One region of the Agrilutibacter solisilvae genome, then DNA from elsewhere that is predicted to be linked to it. Evidence: riboswitches for the same ligand, from Rfam matches in the RefSeq annotation. Region 1 holds a riboswitch; each other region holds the start of a gene.
The links. Region 1 has a riboswitch for cobalamin ahead of metE (5-methyltetrahydropteroyltriglutamate--homocysteine S-methyltransferase). Riboswitches for the same ligand answer to the same signal wherever they lie in the genome.
Positions count from the first base shown of each region.

Region 2: linked by a shared signal. The riboswitch ahead of btuB (TonB-dependent vitamin B12 receptor) and the one ahead of metE (5-methyltetrahydropteroyltriglutamate--homocysteine S-methyltransferase) in region 1 are both predicted to bind cobalamin.
Region 3: linked by a shared signal. The riboswitch ahead of I8J32_RS00860 (ribonucleoside-diphosphate reductase subunit alpha) and the one ahead of metE (5-methyltetrahydropteroyltriglutamate--homocysteine S-methyltransferase) in region 1 are both predicted to bind cobalamin.

Region 1 covers NZ_CP071518.1:299,131-305,927, reverse strand. Annotated here, with positions in the region: gene I8J32_RS01385 (DUF3999 domain-containing protein) at 1-777, shown strand, start outside; gene metE (5-methyltetrahydropteroyltriglutamate--homocysteine S-methyltransferase) at 891-3,209, opposite strand; cobalamin riboswitch at 3,413-3,571, opposite strand; gene I8J32_RS01375 (phosphoglycerate kinase) at 3,863-5,038, shown strand; gene I8J32_RS01370 (HAD hydrolase-like protein) at 5,166-5,804, shown strand; gene pyk (pyruvate kinase) at 5,891-6,797, shown strand, end outside.
Region 2 covers NZ_CP071518.1:163,378-170,174, forward strand. Annotated here, with positions in the region: gene ybaL (YbaL family putative K(+) efflux transporter) at 1-1,184, shown strand, start outside; gene btuB (TonB-dependent vitamin B12 receptor) at 1,271-3,178, opposite strand; cobalamin riboswitch at 3,293-3,536, opposite strand; gene I8J32_RS00780 (hypothetical protein) at 3,812-4,852, shown strand; gene I8J32_RS00785 (hypothetical protein) at 4,849-5,631, shown strand; gene clpB (ATP-dependent chaperone ClpB) at 5,695-6,797, opposite strand, start outside.
Region 3 covers NZ_CP071518.1:183,173-189,969, reverse strand. Annotated here, with positions in the region: gene sucD (succinate--CoA ligase subunit alpha) at 1-217, shown strand, start outside; gene I8J32_RS00865 (endonuclease domain-containing protein) at 840-1,193, shown strand; cobalamin riboswitch at 2,031-2,270, shown strand; gene I8J32_RS00860 (ribonucleoside-diphosphate reductase subunit alpha) at 2,523-5,039, shown strand; partial or broken gene I8J32_RS00855 (ribonucleotide-diphosphate reductase subunit beta) at 5,238-6,267, shown strand; gene I8J32_RS00850 (acyl-CoA thioesterase) at 6,402-6,782, shown strand.

The DNA.
Region 1 (6,797 bases):
CGCCTGACGCCGGACAGCGCCGCGCAGCCGCTCACGATCACCGGTGTGCAGGCCGAACTCGCCGCCGCGCGCGCGCAGCCGGCGCCCAGCTGGCTGGAGCTGCGCGGCGTCGGCGAGGGCCGCGAGTTTTCCTTCGAGTTGCCCGGCCGCTTTCCCGTGCAGTGGGTGGACGTGGCGATGCCCGGCAACCACGCCGTCGAATGGCGGCTGGAGAGCCGCGACGACGCCGACGCGGCCTGGCAGCTGCGCGCCGGTCCGTGGATGGCGTACCAGGTAGGCACGGGCCAGGTAGGCACGGGCGGTCAGTCTCCCGCCCGCGTGCTCGACGCCCGCGTGCGCGATCGCCATTGGCGCCTGCGCGCGAGCGCGCCGGTGCTGGAAACACCGACGCTGCGCCTGGGCTACCGCCCGGAAGTGGTCGTCTTCCTGGCCCAGGGGGCGCCGCCGTTCGCGCTGGCCGCGGGCAGCACGCGCGCCGCGCGCGCGGACTCGCCGATCGCGCGACTGGTGGCGGACCTGCGCAAGCGTCTTGGCAAGGACTGGCAGCCGGCCCCGGCTTACCTGGGAGCCTCCGTGCCGCTCGCGGGCGACGCGGCGGTGACCCCTCAGCGGGACTGGAAGACCTGGCTGCTGTGGAGCGTGCTCGGACTGGGCGCGCTGGTGATCGCGGGCTTCGCGGTGACGCTGCTGCGCGTCGCGCGTCCGCCGGGGCAGGTGGGCGCCGCGCCCGCCCCGCCCGGGTCCGAAACCATGCCAGAACCCGATCCTTCTCCCTGATCCCGATGTGATCTGATCTGATCTGATCTGATCTGATCACATCTGAATTGATCTGATCCGGGCGGGCATGCAGGCGCGCCGCGTGCGGCACGCCTGCACCCCACGCATGCGGGCTAGGCCACGGCCTCGCGCAATCCCTGCGCCGCCTGCACCATTGCCCGCAGCGCATCGCGCACTTCGGGCCACCCGCGGGTCTTCAACCCGCAATCCGGATTGACCCACAGCTGCATGGACGGCACGACGTCCAGCGCCTTGTCCAGCAGCTCGCGCATCTCCTGCGCGCAGGGCACGCGCGGGGAATGGATGTCGTACACGCCCGGGCCAATCCCGTTGGGGTAGCGGTAACGCGCGAAAGCGTCGAGCAGTTCCATCCGCGAGCGCGAGGTCTCGATCGAGATCACGTCGGCGTCCAGCTGCGCCACCGACTCGATGATGTCGTTGAACTGCGCGTAGCACATGTGGGTGTGGATCTGCGTCGCGTCGCCCACGCCATTGGCCGCCAGGCGGAAGCATTCACCGGCCCAGTCCAGGTACGCCGCCCAGTCGCCGCGCCGCAGCGGCAGGCCTTCGCGCAGCGCCGGCTCGTCGATCTGGATGATGCCCACCCCAGCCGCTTCCAGCGCCAGCACCTCCTCGCGCAGCGCCAGCGCGATCTGCCGGCAGGTCTGCGCGCGGGACTGGTCGTCGCGCACGAACGACCACTGCAGGATCGTCACCGGGCCGGTGAGCATCCCCTTCACCGGCTTGCGCGTGCGCGACTGCGCGTAGCGCGCCCACGCCACCGTCATGTCCGCCGGGCGCCAGACGTCGCCGAACAGCACCGGCGGCTTCACGCAGCGCGAGCCGTAGCTCTGCACCCAGCCATGGCCGGTGAAGGCGAAGCCCTCCAGCTGCTCGCCGAAATACTCCACCATGTCGTTGCGCTCGAACTCGCCGTGCACCAGCACGTCCAGGCCCAGGGCTTCCTGTTCGAGCAGGCAGCGATCCGTCTCGGCTTCCAGGAACGCGCGGTAGGCACCATCGTCGATGCGTCCGGCGCGGTGGTCGGCGCGCGCCTGGCGCACGGCCCCGGTCTGCGGGAAGGAACCGATCGTGGTGGTGGGAAACGTCGGCAGCTGCAGCCGCTGCGCCTGCAGTGGCGCGCGCTGCGGATACGGGGAAAGCCGGCGCGACTGGTCGGGCGTCACCGCTTCCACGCGTTCGCGCACCCGCGGATTGCGCAGCATCGGCGACAGCAGCCGCGCCACGCGCGCGCGGCCGGCGATGTCCAGCGCCTCACGGGCCGCTTCGTCGCCGCCCAGCGCGTCGGCCAGTACGCGCAGTTCCTCCAGCTTCTGCCGTGCATACGCCATCCAGCCGCGCAGGCGGTCGGGCAGCTTGCGTTCCAGCTGCAGGTCCACCGGAACGTGCAGCAGCGAGCATGAGGGCGCGATCCATCGGGCCCGCGCTCCCGCGCGCTTGACCAGCTCCACGGCCGCGTCCAGATCCGCGCGCCAGATGTTGCGGCCATCGACGACGCCCAGGCTGAGCGCAACTCGCTCGGGTACCGCCGCGAGCACGGTCTCCAGCTGTCCCGGCGCGCGCACCAGGTCGACGTGCAGGCCCTGCACCGGCAGCGATGCGACCAGCGCGGTGTTGTCGCCCAGCGCGCCGAAATACGTCGCCAGCAGCAGCTGCGGCGCGTCCGCCTGCGCCAGCGCCGCGAACGCGCGGCGATAGGCGGCCTGTTCCTGCGGCGTGAGGTCGAGCACCAGGCAGGGCTCGTCGATCTGCACCCATGGCGCGCCCGCGCGCCGGAGCTGTTCGAGCAGCTGCGCGTAGGCGGGCAGCAGCGCGTCGAGCAGTTCAAGCGGGCATCCGCCGTCGCTGCGCTTGCCCAGCTTGAGGAAGGACACCGGGCCCAGCAGCACGGGCCGGGCTTCCAGTCCCAGCGCGCGCGCATGCGCCAGTTCGGCCAGCGGCTTGCCGGCGCGCAGGGTAAAGGTCTGGTCGGCTGCGAACTCGGGGACCAGGTAGTGGTAGTTGGTGTCGAACCACTTGGTCATTTCCAGCGCGCGCAGGTCGTGGCCGTCGCGCTGGAGGCCGCGCGCGAGGGCGAAATACCCGGCCAGCGGATCGGCCTCGCACAGCGCCCGGTGCGAGGGCGGGATGGCATCGAACAGCACCGCCGTGTCGAGCACGTGGTCGTACAGGGTGAAGTCGTTGCACGGCACGACGTCGGCGCCGGCCTCGCGCGCCAGCTGCCAGTGACGCTGGCGCAGCGCCGAAGCGGTGTCCTGCAGGGCTCCGGCGCTGGTTTCGCCGCTCCAGAACGCCTCCAACGCCTGCTTGAGCTCGCGGCGTGCGCCGATGCGCGGAAAGCCGAGGTGGGTGACGAGCGGGCGCGCGGCGTCCGTCGACGGGAAGTGCGAGTGCGATTGCGACTGCTGCATGGTGATCTCCTGCGTTGCATGGGCAAGACGCAGGGCAACGAAGGCACACCTCGCCCGCCCGGTGGGGCAGGAACCGATGACGGCGACGGTGTTCGACCTTCGCCCCCGCGGGCGAACCGGCCGCCTGCGGACGCGATCGATCGTTCAATCGATCGCGCACCGGCGTGCCGGGAGTCGGACGGAAGCGAGCTTCCGGTCGGGGCAGGTCTTCGGGCTGAGGACACGGCCCGGCGGACACGCCCGGACCTCCTACTGGCCGTCGCTTCCCGGGCTTGCGCCCAGTGCTTGAGACGGCGGTCGTTTCCAACACCGCTGCGGGGCAGCTCCGGAATGGACGCACGGGGCGCCGCACCGGATTCCCTCTGGCGAACCACCGGCTGCCCGGCGGTCGCTTGTCACATCTCTCTATCGCAATGAGGAGATGATCACCTCGACCGGGGGACCGTAAGGGCGGCCCCGGGGCAAGTCAAATGATGAAAAGCGGGCAGGGGACTTCGGCGGAACGCGCTGGAAGGAGATCCCTGCCGGCAGAGCGGACCGCCGTGGGGCCCTGGCGGAATCCCGCTCCCCGTGCCGTCGCGTTTGAATCCCCCGCCCGCCCCACCGACAATGTGCCCCCTTTTTTCGCCCGCCCCCACGGCCCCAGGAGTTCCATGTCCATCGTCCGCATGACCGACCTCGACCTCGCCGGCAAGCGCGTGCTGATCCGCCAGGACCTCAACGTGCCGGTCGCGGCGGGCAAGGTCACCTCCGACCAGCGCCTGACCGCGTCGCTGCCGACCCTGCGGCGCGCGCTGGAGCAGGGCGCGGCGGTCATGGTGATGTCGCACCTGGGCCGCCCGAAGGAAGGCGTGTGGACGCAGGAGGACTCGCTGGCCCCGGTGGCGCAGCGCCTGGGTGAGCTGCTCGGCTTCGAGGTGCCGCTGGTGCGCGACTGGGTGGATGGCGGCTTCGAAGTGAAGCCCGGCCAGCTCGTGCTGCTGGAGAACTGCCGCATGAACCCGGGCGAGGGCAAGGACGACGAGACGCTGTCCAGGAAATACGCCGCCCTGTGCGACGTGTTCGTCATGGACGCCTTCGGCACCGCGCATCGCGCCCAGGCCTCCACGCATGGCGTGATCCGCCACGCCGCGGTAGCCGCCGGTGGTCCGCTGCTGATGGCCGAACTCGATGCGCTGGCCAAGGCCCTGGACAACCCGGCGCGGCCGTTGCTGGCGATCGTCGCCGGGTCCAAGGTGAGCACGAAGCTGGAACTGCTCGCGTCGCTGGTGGGCAAGGTCGACCAGTTGATCGTCGGTGGTGGCATCGCCAACACCTTCATCGCCGCGATGGGCCACAACGTGGGCAAGTCGCTGGTGGAAATGGACCTCCTCGACACCGCCAAGAAGATCATGGCCGACGCCCGCGCCCGCGGCGCAGAGATCCCCGTGCCCACCGACGTGGTGGTCGCCCCGGCCTTCGCCGCCGATGCGCCGGCCACCGTCAAGGCCGTCGACGCGGTCACCGCCGACGACATGATCCTCGACATCGGCCCGCAGACCGCCGCGCGCTATGCGCAGATGATCAAGGACGCCGGCACGGTGGTCTGGAACGGCCCGGTCGGCGTGTTCGAGTTCGATGCCTTCGGCGAAGGCACCAGGGCGCTGGCGCAGGCGATCGCCGCGTCGAAGGCGTTCTCCATCGCCGGCGGCGGCGACACCCTGGCGGCCGTGGACAAGTACGGCATCGAGCAGGACGTGTCCTACATCTCCACCGGCGGCGGCGCGTTCCTGGAATTCCTGGAAGGCAAGGCACTGCCGGCGGTGTCGGCGCTGGAGGCCCGGGACTGAAGTGAAGCATCCGGCCCGGGACTGAGGTGAAGTAACCGGCATGTCCGGGCCGCGCCCGCGGCCGAGGACAATGAAGCGCCCGTATCGCCTTCCTCGCTCCACCCGCTCGAAAAAAAACAGGGAACCCATGCCCACGATCTTCTTCGACATGGACGGCACGCTGATCGACTCGGAGGTCGGCATCACCCGCTGCGTGGCGCACGCGCTCACGCAGATGGGGCTGCAGGTCCCCGGCGCGGACGAACTGCGCGCCTGGATCGGTCCGTCGCTGCGCACCAGCTTCGCGCCGCTGCTGCGCGACGAGGCGAAGGTCGAAGAGGCCGTGCTGCATTACCGCGACCGCTTCGAGACCCACGGCTGGGCCGAGCACCGCATCTACGACGGCATCGGCGCGGCGATCGAGGCCCTGCACGCGGCCGGCCACCGGCTGGCCGTGGTGACGGCGAAGAACGAGCCGCACGCCCGCAGGATCGCCGAACACCTGCCCTTCGGCCATCGCTTCGTCGATGTCGTCGGCGCCACCGTGGACGGCAGCCGCAGCCACAAGCCCGAACTCATCGCCGAGGCCCTGCGCCGGCTCGACGTCGCGCCGGCCGATTGCTGGATGATCGGCGACCGCCGCATGGACATCGAAGGCGCGCTCCACCACGGGATGCGCAATGTCGGCGTGCTGTGGGGCTTTGGCGGCGCGGATGAGCTGCGCCATGCCGGCGCGGCGCAACTCGCGTCGCGGCCGGACGAATTGCCGGTGCTGCTGGCGGCCTGACTTCGTATTCACTGCACCACGGCCGGTTGTCGTGTATCCGGCCTGTGCTAGCGTTCGGTGATTCAATCCAGCCAGCGCACGCCACCATGCAGAACCAATCGCGCCGCACCAAGATCCTCGCCACGCTGGGCCCGGCCACCGACGCGCCGGGCGTGATGGAGGCCATCCTCCGTGCCGGCGTGGACGTTGTCCGCCTCAACTTCTCGCACGGCGATCCCGCCGCGCAGGTCGCGCGCGCGCAGGCGTTGCGCGAAGCCGCGCACAAGGTGGGCCGGGAAGTCGGGATCCTGGTCGACCTGCCCGGCCCGAAGATCCGCATCGAGAAGTTCGCCCAGGGCAAGGTGCAGCTGGTGGCGGGCGAGCGCTTCGACCTGCTCGCCAGCGAAACCGCGCCGCCGGGCACCGAGCAGGAAGTCGGCGTGAGCTATCTCGGGCTGCCGGGCGACGTCATTCCGGGCGACGTGCTGCTGCTGGACGACGGCATGATGCAGCTGCGCGTGGAGCAGGTCGATGGGCCGCGCATCGTCACCACCGTTCTCAACGATGGCGCGCTGTCCGACCGCAAGGGCCTGAACAAGCAGGGCGGCGGCCTGTCGCTGGGTGCGCTGACGCAGCGCGATCGCGAACTGATCCAGGTCGCGGCCGACCTGGGCGCGGACTTCATCGCCGTCTCGTTCTGCCGCAACGCGGCCGACATGGACGAGGCCCGCCGCATCGCGCGCGCCGCCGGCAGCGATGCCGCGCTGGTGTCCAAGATCGAACGCGCCGAGGCGATCGAGAACCTGCGCGAGATCGTCCAGGCCAGCGACGTGGTGATGGTCGCGCGCGGCGACCTGGGCGTGGAGATCGGCGATGCCGAGCTGCCCGGCCTGCAGAAGAAGATCATCCGCGAGGCGCTGGAAGGCGGTCGCGTGGTGATCACCGCCACGCAGATGCTGCAGTCGATGGTAGAAAGCCCGATTCCCACCCGCGCCGAAGTGCTGGACGTCGCCA
Region 2 (6,797 bases), 140 kb from region 1:
TGCTTCCGGCACTGGCGGGCATGTTCAAGGGCGCCGACCTCGACGGTGTGGCCATTGGCACGGCGCTGATCAAGACGCTGTTCAAGGTCGGCGCGTTCGTCGCGCTCATGCTGCTGGTCGGACGCCGGGTGGTGCCCTGGCTGCTGGAGCGGGTCGCAGGGACCGGCTCACGCGAACTGTTCACCCTGTGCGTGCTGGCCATCGCACTGGGCGTGGCCTTCGGATCGGCCGAACTGTTCGGCGTGTCCTTCGCTCTGGGGGCCTTCTTCGCCGGCCTGCTGCTGAACGAGTCCGAGTTCAGCCATCAGGCGGCCAACGAGACGCTCCCGTTGCGCGATGCCTTCGCGGTGCTGTTCTTCGTCTCGGTGGGCATGCTGTTCAACCCCTCCATCCTGGTCGAGCGCCCGCTGCAGGTGCTGGCCACCTTCGCGATCATCGTCGTAGGTAACGGCACGATCGTCTGGGGACTGGCTCGCCTGCTCGGCAAGAACCAGAACTCGGCGCTGCTGCTGGGTACCAGCCTGGCGCAGATCGGCGAGTTCTCCTTCATCCTCGCCGGACTGGGGGTGCAGCTGAAGGTGCTGCCCCAGGAAGGGCTGGACCTGATCCTCGCCGGCGCGTTGCTGTCGATCACCTTCAACCCGCTGATGACGCGGGCGCTGGACCGTCGCCGCGCGGCGGAGACCGCGCAGGTGCAGGCCACCGCCGACGCGCTGGCCGCCGTGCCGCAGGACATCGACCGCCACGTGCTGCTGATCGGCTACGGCCGCGTGGGACGCGAACTGGCCCGCGTGCTGTCCGACCACCACGTGCCGCTGGTGGTGATCGATGACGAGGACTACCTGATCGACCGCGCCCGTGCCGACGGCATGCACGCTGTGCGCGGCAACGCCGTCAACGAAGCGGTCCTGCGCGAAGCCGCCCCCGAGCGGGCGCACATGGCCCTGCTGGCCATTCCCAACGCGCTGGAGGCCGGCCAGATCATCACCACCCTGCGCCGCGTGAACCCGACGATGAGCATCGTCGCGCGTGGCCACAGCGACGCCGAGGTCAAGCACCTGCTCGAGCACGGCGCCGACGCGGCCGTGATGGCCGAGCGCGAACTGGCGCACAGCATCGCGGAAATGGTGATGGCGACGCCCACCTACCGCGGGGCGAAACACCTGCCCCCGGCGGCGGTGTGACGGCCGGGATGTAACCCAGCGCCCTGGGCTCCTTCCCGCTTACGGGGGAAGGAGCCCGCACCGCCCGAGCGCGGCAGTCCGCCGGACTACTGCCCGCTGTACCGCAAGCTCACGAACCAGCTGCGACCGGGCTGCGGATAGAACGCGACGGTCTCGTAGTCCTTGTCGAACACGTTGTCGAGGTTGAGCTGCACCGACCAGGCCTGTGCGAACCGGTAGCCCACGCGCACGTCGGTGGTGCCGTAACCCGGAACGCGCACGAAGTTGCCCGGATCGTCGTAGCGCTCGCCGGCGCCATTGACGCTGCCGCCCACCGACCACGCACCGAAGCTGCGGTCCACGTCGATGCGTCCGCTCAGGCGCGGGCGGCGCGGCAGCAGGTTGTCGTCGCCGAAGCCGCCGCTGTCGTTGCGCGGGTCGAGCCAAGTCGCGTTGGCCTGCACGCTCCAGCCGGCCAGCGTCGTTTCGGTCGTCACTTCCACGCCGTGGATGCGTGCCTTGTCGATGTTGTTCGGCTGGCCGAACGGACGGGTCGGGGTCGGCGTCGGGTCGTAGGCGATCAGGTCGTCCACGCGCGTCTGGAACGCGTTGACCGACCAGCCGCCCCAGCCATGCTTGCCGCGCAGGCCCAGTTCCGCGCTGGCCGAGGTCTCCGGCGACAGGGCCGCGTTGCCGAAGCCGGGGAAATAGAGGTCGTTGAAGGTCGGCGCCTTGTAGGCGGTGCCGTAACTCGCCGTCAGGCGCAGCGCATCGGTGAAGTCCCACCCCCACAGCACGCTGCCGGTCGTCTCGCCACCGAACTGGGTGTCGTCGTCGCGGCGCAGGCTGGCCTGCAGGGCATGCGCGCCGAAGCGCTGCTGCCACTGCCCGAACAGGCCGCGGTTGATGCGCTGCTCGACGTCGTAGGTCGTGGTGCCGCCGACCTGGTCCTCGCGCCAGTCGAAGCCGACGCTCAGCAGGGCCTGGCCGACGCCGAAGTCGCCCTGCAGCGAACCACTGTCGCGGCGGGTGTCGAAGCGGTCGATGAACACACCGTCGTAGTAGTTGTGGCTGGTGTCCTCGCTGCGGCCGGCATTGAGGGTCACCGTGACCTGCTCGCTGGGCGTGTAGCGCACGCGGCTGCCGAGGATCTCCTGCACCACGTCCGACTCATTGGACCAGCTGCTGTCGTAATCGTTGTGGCCTTCAGCCCGCAGCGCACGCGCCTCGACGTCCCAGGCCGGGGTGAACCGGTAGCCGCCACCGAGCGACAGGGAGCTGTTGCGGTAACCGTCGCGATCGGGATCGAGGGCGAAATCGTCCCAGGGCGAGGCGGGATTGTCGCGGTAGGAATCGATGCCGCCGGTGGTTTCGTGCGCGGCGTGCACCGAGTACCAGCCACCGTGCCCGCCGGAGGCGTCGCTGCGGCCGGACACGCCTGCGCCGTAGCGCTGGGTGTCGAAATTGCCGGCACCGATGTTGACGGTCGCCTGGAAGGGGCCGTGCGGGCGACGGGTGAATATCTGGATCACGCCGCCGACGGCGTCGGCGCCGTACAGGCTCGACACGGGGCCGCGCACGATCTCCACGCGCTCGATCTGCTCGACCGGCAGGTCCTGGAAGGCCATCCCGCCACTGGTGGCCGATCCGGCGCGCACGCCGTCGATGAGCACCACCACGTGGTCGGAATCGGTGCCGCGCAGGAAGCTGGACGCCACCTTGCCCGGCCCGCCATTGGCGCCGATGGTGAGGCCCGGGACGCCCCGCAGCAGGTCCGGCAGCGACGCGGGTGCGCGGCGGTCGATGTCCTCACGGGTGATCACCGTCACCGCGGCGAGCGTCGCGTCGATGGTCTGCGCGGTGCGCGTGGCGGTGACCACGACGTCGTCGAGGTCGGTGGCCGGGTCGCTGGCCGGGTTGCCGGCCGGCTGCGCCCGCACGGTCGGGACGATGAGGGACGCGAGCGCAAGCGCCAGCAGCGAGCGCCGCGGCGTGGAAAGGAAAACGGAACGCATGGCAATACTCCTAGGCCGCGCCTGCCCGCGCGGGTATACCGGGAAAGGGACAGGCGGGGAGGGAGTGGCGAGACGGCACGCGGATGCATGGCCCCGCGACATAGCCCACCGCATGTCGGGAAAGGCCTTGGGGCCGGTCTCCGGGCTCGTGCGCGGACGCTGAAGCGCGTCCAGGAGCGGCGCCTTCCCGTGCATCGCGCACAGTGGCATTCGCCATTCCCGGGCCATCCTGGGCCCAACACCTACCGTTGCGGGGGCAGCTCCGGAATAGCCGCCCTGTCGACCAGACAGGGGGCGCACCGGATTCCCGTTTCAACCGTCGCAGCACGCGACGGTCACCTCAGGCGGCGCGAAGTCTAGCAGGCGCCACGAATTAGTTGCAGCGCCGAGGATTTCGAGCGCGCCGCAGCGCGCAGCGACAACAATGCGGCGCCGGCTGGAGCGGGCCGAGGCCGGGCACCTCACCCACCCCCCGCCCCGCCTGACCGTTCCCCCCCGACTTGCGCGTTGGAGTGGGCAGGAACCGCGCGTAGGGACAACGCCATGGCCTCGATGCAGAAGCCCCCGCTCCGGGTGCATGCCAGGCCGTCGCGCGGCAGCGGGCTCAACGGCCCCGCCGGCCGATGACGAACGATGCAGGCCCGGCCACCCGCCCACCACCCTCGATCGCGCGCGCCGGACCCGGCGCCGGCGCCCCCGATTACCGCCGCGCTGCCCGAAGCGATCGGCATCGCCACCGGCCTGAAGGGGTTCCTGCTCTGGGTGGGCGGCTCGCTGGCGGGCATCACCGCCATGCTCTATGCCTGCGGCTACCTGGTGACCCGGGCCCACATGTCGATGCTGGGCCTGTATGGCTTCGTCACCTACGACAGCGACCACTTCCTGCAGGAAGGCGCCAAGTTCCTGTTGACCATGGCCCAGGAGATGGCCGAGATCGTCGCCGTGCTGCTGGCTGTGCTCGGCCTGCTCCTGCTGGTGCCGGGCTGCCTGGCGCTTTGCGGCCGGCGACGGCGGGACGCATGGCGGGAACGCTACCGGGGCTGGCGGCAACGCAGCGCGGTCGAACATACGTGGGAACGCGGCCGCTACCTCCTCTACGGCGCCGCCTTTGTCTATCTCATCGCCAAGACGGGCTTCGTCCTCGATCTGCTGTACGCGCCGCTGGGAGTCGCCAACCTGCTCTACGACGGGGCCGCCCCCGTCTGCGCCACGTTCGACGCGACCGATTCCGCCTGTCTGCGCCAGGCGCTGCTGCGGGGGGAAGCCGACAACCTGGGCGCCGCGTTCGACGCGCAGTTGTACCTGGCACTGACCGTCGTGCTGCTCGCCTGCGTGACCTGGTGGATCGTCATGCCCTGGAAATGGCGGGCCTGGCTGATCGCGCCGTTCATCGTGTCCGTCGCCCTGTGCCTGTTGCTGCTGCCCATGGACTACGGCGTACTGCAGCGCCCGACGATCTACCCGGTACTGCGCCTCGTCCGCGAACCGCCGGTGGCGGCCACGCCCGGGCGCCTATTCCTGATCAGCAAGACCGATGGCGAATTCGTCGTCTGGGACGCGGTCGCGCACAAGGTCACATGGATACCGGCCGGCGGCATCTCCAGCGCCGAGATCGTGCAGGTGCGTGACCTGTTCGAGCCGGTGCCCGCATCGTCACAAGGAACCGACCCATGAAAACCCTCGCCGCCATCGTCGTGCTGGGCCTGTGCAATATCCTGGCCTGCGCCACCGTCTCCGCGCAGTCGCCGCCGCGACAACAGATAGGAACCCTCGCGGCCGACGGGGACAACGCCTACATCAACGGCACCCGCATCAAGAAGCGGACCAAGTACAAGATCTTCGATGGCGACACGATGGCCACCGGAGCGGACACGAGCGTCCGCCTCGATCTCACCATCGGCGGCTACGACGGCTACATCCAGCTGGACGAGGACACTGATCCCAACCTGATCGTCACGGCACGCTGCGTCGCCATGGAAATGCTGAAGGGGAAGGTGCTCGTCCATGCCAAGAACATCTGCCTGAAGTCCCCCAAGATCCAGCTGGTCACCAAAAGCCTGATCAATCTCGAGGCGAGCGACGCGGGCGACGTGCTGACGGTCATCGAAGGCAGCGTGGACCTGGAGGTGCCGATCGCCACCACGGTCGGCGCCTACTGGCGCTACACCGTCCGTGCCGATGGCACGGCCGAGGCGCAGAAGATCGACTCATACGAAGCGGAACGGACGATCGAGTGGCAGAAGCAGTACTTCCGCGGCATGCCGACCTGGCTGAAGGTGATAATCGGCTTGGTCACCGCCTACGCGGTTCACGAGATCATCGACCACAACCACAACCCGCCGTCCTCGCCACCGCCGGCGACGCCGACGCCCGTCATTCCACCCGGCAGCGATGTGACCCCACCGCCACCCCCGCCGCCCCCGCCGCCCCCGCCGCCGCCGCCGATCGGCTGATACGGAGCGACAGGCATCGCCGCGGCAACCGCAGGGCCACGCCCACGGACGTGGCCGGCCATCTCAGCCCTTGCGGAACACCAGGTGCCCGCCTTCGGCATCCACCTGCACGGTATCGCCGGCGGCGAACTCGCCGGCCAGGATCTTCGTGGCCAGAGGGTTTTCCAGCTGCTGCTGCACCGCCCGCTTGAGCGGCCGCGCACCGTACACCGGGTCGAAGCCGACGTTGCCCAGCAGCGCCAGCGCCTGGTCCGACAGCACCAGCCGCAGGCCGCGCTCGGCCAGGCGCTTGTCCAGGCCGCGCAGCTGGATCTTCGCGATCTCGCGGATCTGCGCCTTGTCCAGAGGATGGAAGACGACGATGTCGTCGAGCCGGTTGATGAACTCGGGCCGGAAGTGCGACTGGACCACGCCCATCACTGCCGCCTTCATCTGCGTGTAGGCCTCCGGTGAGCCGTCGCCGCCGGCGCTGTCGACCGCCATGTCCTGGATCATCTGCGAGCCCAGGTTGCTGGTCATGATGATCACCGTGTTGCGGAAATCGACCGTGCGGCCCTCGCCATCGGTGAGGCGGCCGTCGTCGAGCACCTGCAGCAGGATGTTGAACACGTCCGGGTGCGCCTTCTCGACTTCATCGAGCAGGATCACGCTGTACGGACGGCGGCGCACGGCCTCGGTGAGGTAACCGCCCTCCTCGTAGCCGACGTAGCCCGGGGGCGCGCCGACCAGGCGGCTGACCGCGTGCTTCTCCATGAACTCGCTCATGTCGATGCGCACCATCGCGTCGCTGGAGTCGAACAGGAACTCGGCCAGCGCCTTGGACAGCTCCGTCTTGCCCACGCCGGTGGGACCCAGGAACAGGAACGAACCCGATGGCCGATGCGGGTCGGACAGCCCCGCGCGCGAACGGCGGACGGCATCGGAGACGACCTTGATCGCCTCGGCCTGGCCCACGACGCGCGCATGCAGCTGGTCTTCCATCTTCAGCAGCTTCTCGCGTTCGCCTTCGAGCATCTTGCTGACCGGGATGCCGGTCCAGCGCGAGACCACTTCGGCGATCTCCTCTTCGGTGACCTTGTCCTGCAGCAGGGTGAAGCCCTGGGTCTCCACTTCCTGCGCCGCCTTCAGCTGCTTTTCCAGCTCCGGCAGGCGACCGTACTGGAGTT
Region 3 (6,797 bases), 120 kb from region 1:
GGAGTTCATCTCGCAGTACGTGACCAAGCCCGTCGTCGGCTTCATCGCCGGCGCCAGCGCCCCGAAGGGCAAGCGCATGGGCCACGCCGGCGCGATCGCGTCCGGCGGCAAGGGCACGGCCGAGGGCAAGTTCGAGGCCATGGAAAAGGCGGGCGTCACCACGGTGAAGTCCCCCGGCGACCTGGGTGCCGCGATCGCCGCGCGCCTGGCGAAGTAAGCACGCCGCCAGCGGGAATGGGGAAGGCCGCCTCCGGGTGGCCTTTTTCTTTGGGGGCGCGCCTGCTCGGGGGGGCGGACGGTCGCGCGGATCAGCTTCCTCCCCGCTTGCGGGGGAGGATTGAGGTGGGGGCGACGATCGCCGCAGACCCAGCCCCGAAACCGTCCAAAAAAGACTCGCGAGTTACCGAAAAAGACTCGCGCGCGTCCAAAAAAGAGTCGCCCGCGTCCAAAAACGAGACGCTCGCGTCCCGAAAAGACTCGCTCGCGTCCGGAAAAGAGACGCGAGCGTCCAAAAAAGACTCGCGGGCGTCTGAAAAAGAGTCGCGCGCGTCCAAAAAAGAGTCGCGAGCGTCTGAAAAAGACTCGCGCGCGTCCAAAAAAGAGTAACTCGCGGGCAAAAAAGAGACGCCCGCGTCCGGAAAAGAGTCGTCCGCGAGCAGAAACGAGACGCCGCCAGCCCGGTCTGAAACCTCCCGGAAAAGAGCGCCCGGCAGCGCGCCTGCCCGCGTCGTCCATCCCCGCCCGGCATGGAAGTCGGCGTACGCCTGCGCGGGAAGTCCGCCGACTGACCGTCGCAGCGCCGCAGACCACGCTGATCCGCCCACCTTGCGAGCGCACGGATGCGCCTGTCCCGCACGACCCAGAACGCCCGCGCCCTCCGGCGCCTTATGACCGACGCCGAGCGCCGCCTCTGGCGCGTGCTGCGCCACCGCCAGGTACAGGGCTGCCGGTTCCGGCGCCAGCACCCCATTGGCCCCTACATCGCCGACTTCGCCTGCCTGGAACGCGGCCTGGTCATTGAAGTCGACGGCAGCCAGCACGCCGTCAGCACGACCGACCCGACCCGCGACGCCTACCTCCGCCGTCACGGATACCGGGTGCTCCGGGTGTGGAATCACGATGTGCTCCAGAACATCGAAGGCGTCTGCCAGGTGATCGCGCAACTGCTGGGCGCCGGCCATGTGGCCCCATAAGCATGCCGACCGCGAGGCCCCTTCCCCCGCCCCGGGTCTGCCCCTTCCCCCGCTCCGGATCTGCCCCTTCCCCCGCTCCGCGGGGGAAGGCTGGGATGGGGGCGAAGGTCGCCGCGCCATCACCCCAAATGCGAAAGTCGCTCCTGCTCCAGAAGCGACGCGACCGTCGGCCCCCACCCCAACCCTCCCCCGCGGAGCTGGGGAGGGGGCAGGAGCACCCAACCGCGACGATCAGCCCCTTCCCCCGCTGTGCGGGGGAAGGCTGGGATGGGGGCGAAGGTCGCCGCGCCATCACCCCAAAGCGAAAGTCGCTCCCGCTCCAGAAGCGACGCGACCGTCGCCCCCACCCCAACCCTCCCCCGCGCAGCGGGGGAGGGGGCAGAAGCGACCGCTCCTGCTCCAGAAGCGACGCGACCGCCGGCCCCCACCCAAACCCTCCCTCGCGCAGCGGAGAAGGGGGCAGGATCAACCGATCGCGACGATCAGCCCCTTCCCCCGCTGTGCGGGGGAAGGTTGGGATGGGGGCGAAGATCGCCGCGCAATCACCCCAAAGCGAAAGTCGCTCCTGCTTCTAGAAGCGACGCGACCGTCGGCCCCCACCCCAACCCTCCCCCGCGAAGCGGGGAAGGGGGCAGAAGCAAGCGGCTCCTGCTTCTAGAAGCGACGCGACCGTCGGCCCCCACCCCAACTCTCCCCCGCGAAGCGGGGGAGGGGGCAGAGGCAAGCGGCTCCTGCTTCAGAAGCGACGCGACCGTCGGCCCCCACCCCAACCCTCCCCCGAGAAGCGGAGGAGGGGAAGGACCCGCATATTGTGTTGACCAATCACCACGCCCCCACTATCTTGTGGTCGTCGATGGTGCCGACCCGGCCACGGGAAGGCTTAAAGGGAATCCGGTGAGGCCACCCGAGGCGGGGTGCCGATTCCGGAGCTGCCCCGCAGCGGTAACTGGTAACGACCCGCGTCAACGGCACTGGCCCCCTTCGGGCTGGGAAGCGACGCGCAGTAGGCAACGACGACGGGCTCGCCCCGCCGTCCCGACCGGAAGCCCGAAAACCTGCCACGACCGGTCGCAGCGATGCGTCCGATTGGCGAGGCGTCTCCGCGGGGAGCGACGGTCGACCGCCCGGGCCGTGCCCGGAGGGGAGGGGCCCGGCCCCGATCGCCCGGCAGGACGCCAGCGGTCTCCCCATCTGCGTCGTCCGTCGTGTTTCGTGTGGATGCCGGCTCGCCCGAGGGGGCGAGGGCCGGTGTGCACGCCTCGACGGTCCCCCGATCGCAGGCCGTGCGACCGCTTTCGCTTCTTCTCCCAGTCCTTGGAGAGGAAAGCCATGAACACATCCGCCACCGTCGACGCCGTCCTGGCCGACCCCGCCACCGTCGAAGCCTGCGCCAGCCCCGACGGCACCGCTGCCAACCGTGCCGCCCACGGCAGCCAGAACCCCCACGGCGATCCCGCCACCACCCAGGCCAGCTTCGCGCTCACCCCGCCGCACGCCGCGGCCACGATGGCCGTCACCAAGCGCGACGGCCGCCGCGAGCCGGTCGACGTGGGCAAGATCGTCCGCGCGGTGACGCGCTGCTGCGACGGGCTCAACGACATCGATCCGATGCGCGTGGCGCTCAAGACCATCGCCGGCATCTTCGACGGCGCCACCACGCGCGAACTGGACGAACTGTCCATCCGCACCGCCGCCGCCTTCACCGCCGAGGAACCGCAGTACGCACGCCTGGCCGCGCGCCTGCTCGCCGGTTACATCGACAAGGAGGTTGCCGGCCTGGGCGTGCACTCGTTCTCGCAGTCGATCGTGCTCGGCCACGAACTGGGCCTGATCAACGACCGCGTACGCGAGACCGTCGAGACCCACGCGCGCAAGTTCAACGACGCCATCGACACCGCCCGCACCCAGCGCTTCGAGTACTTCGGCCTGCGCACGCTCTACGACCGCTACCTGCTCAAGCACCCGCAGCGGCGCAGCGTGATCGAGACGCCGCAGCAGTTCTTCATGCGCATCGCGGTGTCGCTCACGCAGTCCCCCGCCGAGGCGCTGGAGCTGTACCGGCTGATGTCCAGCCTGGATTACATCCCCAGCTCGCCGACGCTGTTCAACTCGGGCACGCGCCACGAGCAGCTGTCCTCGTGCTTCCTGCTGGACTCGCCCCAGGACAGCCTGACCGACATCTACGCCCGCTACGGCGATGTCGCCCAGCTGTCCAAGTTCAGCGGCGGCATCGGCGAGGCGTATTCGCGCATCCGTTCTCGCGGCTCGCTGATCCGTTCCACCAACGGGCGCAGCAACGGCATCGTGCCGTGGCTGAAGACGCTCGACGCCTCGGTGGCGGCGGTCAACCAGGGCGGCAAGCGCAAGGGCGCGGCCTGCATCTACCTGGAAACCTGGCACGCCGACATCGAGGAGTTCCTCGAGCTGCGCGACAACACCGGCGACGAGGCGCGGCGCACGCACAACCTCAACCTGGCCAACTGGGTCCCCGACCTGTTCATGCAGCGCGTGGAAGCCGACGGCGACTGGTCGCTGTTCGATCCCTACGCGGTGCCCGCGCTGCCCGACCTGTGGGGCGAAGCCTTCGAGCGCGCCTACGTGCAGGCCGAGCAGCAGGGCCTGGCCATGCGCACGGTGAAGGCGCGCGAGCTGTACGCGCGGATGATGAAAGTGCTGGGCGAAACGGGCAACGGCTGGATGACCTTCAAGGACGCCTCCAACCGCACCTGCAACCAGGTCGGCCCCGGCCGCACCGTGCACCTGTCCAACCTGTGCACCGAGATCCTTGAAGTCACCTCCGCCGAGGAAACCGCGGTGTGCAACCTGGGCTCGGTGAACTTGGCCCAGCACGTGGCCACGCTCGAGGACGGCGCGGCGGCCTTCGACTTCGACAAGCTCGCCCAGACCGTGCGCGTGGCCGTGCGCCAGCTCGACCGCGTGATCGACCTGAACTTCTATCCGATCGAATCGGCGCGCCGTTCCAACCTGCGCTGGCGCCCGGTCGGCCTGGGCGTGATGGGCCTGCAGGATGTGTTCTTCAAGCTGCGCCTGCCCTTCGATTCGGAGCAGGCGCTGCAGCTGTCCACGCGCATCGCCGAGCATGTCTACCTGCATGCGCTGGACGCGTCCTGCGAGCTGGCACAGATGCACGGCGCGCACCCGACCTGGAGCGAAACGCGCGCGGCCACCGGCGCGCTGCAGTTCGACCTGTGGGGCGTCACGCCCACGCAGACCGACGCCTGGGACGCGCTGAAGGCGCGCATCGTCCAGCACGGCCTGCGCAATTCCCTGCTGATCGCCATCGCGCCGACGGCGACCATCGCCTCGATCGCCGGCTGCTACGAGTGCATCGAGCCGCAGGTGTCCAACCTGTTCAAGCGCGAGACGCTGTCGGGCGACTTCCTGCAGATCAACCGCTACCTGGTGGACGAACTGAAGAAGCTGGGCCTGTGGACGGAAGCCACGCGCGACGCGATCAAGCTGGCGGAAGGTTCGATCCAGAACGTGGCGGGCATTCCCGACCCGCTCAAGGCCGTCTACCGCACGGCCTGGGAGCTGCCGCAGAAGGCGCTGATCGACCTGGCCGCCGCGCGCGGCCCGTACTTGGACCAGTCGCAGTCGCTCAACCTGTTCCTGGAGAGCCCGAACATCGGGCGCCTGTCGTCGATGTACATGTACGCGTGGAAGTCGGGCCTGAAGACCACCTACTACCTGCGTTCGCGCCCGGCCACGCGGATCGCCAAGGCCACCGTCACCGCGGCGCCCGTGTCGACGCCCGCGTACACGGACCAGCAGGCACTGGCCTGTTCGCTGGAGAACCCGGAGTCCTGCGAGGCCTGCCAGTAGCGCTTCACCGGATGCATCGACGCCGCGGCCACCACCCGGATGTGGCCCCGCATGGAAGCCGGACGCCCGTCGATGCATCCGATCCATCTTCCACGTTCCTCTTTTCCTCTCCGCGCGGGCGCTGCCGGAAGGCACCCCCCCGCTGCCCGTCCCGCGCCCGTCGCGGGGAGGATTTTTCCCATCCGATCCGGAGCCTCCATGTCCGCCGCCCTGTCCGCCGCGACCCAGCAACTGCTCGACCCGGGCTTCGCCCTCACCCTGCGACCGATGCGCTACCCGCAGTTCTACGAGATGTACCGCGACGCGATCCGCAACACCTGGACCGTGGAGGAGATCGACTTCGGCATCGACCTCAATGACCTGCGCAACAAGCTCAGCGCGGCCGACCGCCACCTGATCGAGCGCCTGGTGGCCTTCTTCGCCACCGGCGACTCGATCGTCGCCAACAACCTGGTGATCAACCTCTACGAGCACGTCAACGCGCCCGAGGCGCGCATGTACCTGTCGCGGCAGCTCTACGAGGAAGCGCTGCACGTGCAGTTCTACCTGACCCTGCTGGACGCCTACATCCCGGATCCGGCGCGCCGCGCAGAGGCCTTCGCCGCGATCGACAGCATTCCGTCCATCCGCGCCAAGGCCGCGTTCTGCTTCAAGTGGATGGACTCGGTGCAGTCGCTGCGCAGGCTGGAAACGCGCGAACACCGCCGGGCCTTCCTGCTCAACCTGATCTGCTTTGCCTGCTGCATCGAAGGCCTGTTCTTCTTCGCGGCCTTCGCCTACGTCTGGTTCCTGCGTTCGCGCGGCCTGCTGCCCGGCCTGGCCGCCGGCACCAACTGGGTGTTCCGCGACGAGTCCGGGCACATGGCCTTCGCCTTCGAGGTGATCCACACCGTCCGGCTCGAGGAGCCCGGCCTGTTCGACGCCGACATGGAGGCGCAGGTGCGCGCGATGCTGCGCGAAGCGATCGAGGTCGAATCGGGTTTCGCCGACGACGTGCTGTCCGGTGGCGTCAACGGCCTGTCGGCACTGGAGATGCGCCAGTACCTTGGAATACGTCGCCGACCTGCGCCTGTCCGCGCTGGGGCTGGCGCCGGAATTCGGCGCGCGCAATCCATTCGCGTTCATGGACCTGCAGGACGTGCAGGAGCTGACCAACTTCTTCGAACGGCGCGTGTCGGCCTACCAGGTGGGCATCAGCGGCGCGGTGGGGTTCGACGATGCCTTCTGAAGCGACGACTGCTGAAGCGACGGCTACTGAAGCGACCGAAGCGACGGCTTCTGAAGCTCCGACTTCTGGGGCGATGTCCTCGAGACCTGATCCGGAGCGCGGCCACGCGGGCGACGCGACGGCGCCGGCGGCGGATCCCAGGGCCAGCCGCACCGCGCGAAGCGCGCCTGTGGGAGATCGTGTTTCCCGACCACGCCAACCACCTGGGCACGCTGTTCGGTGGCCAGGCGCTGGCGTGGATGGACAAGGCGGCCTTCATCGCCGCCACGCGCTTCGCCCGGCGCACGGTCGTCACCGCGCGGTCGGAGCAGGTGGATTTCCGCGTCCCCGTGCGGCAGGGGCAGCTGGTGGAGCTGGTGGCCCGCGTCGGCGAGGTGGGCCGCAGTTCCATGCAGGTCGACGTCGAGCTGTACACGGAGGATCCGCACGCCGGCACGCGCCACCTGTGCACGAGCGGCCGCTTCGTGATGATCGCGCTGGACGCCAATGGCCGGACGGCGCCGATCGCGGGGTAGGGCAGCGAGTTGGGG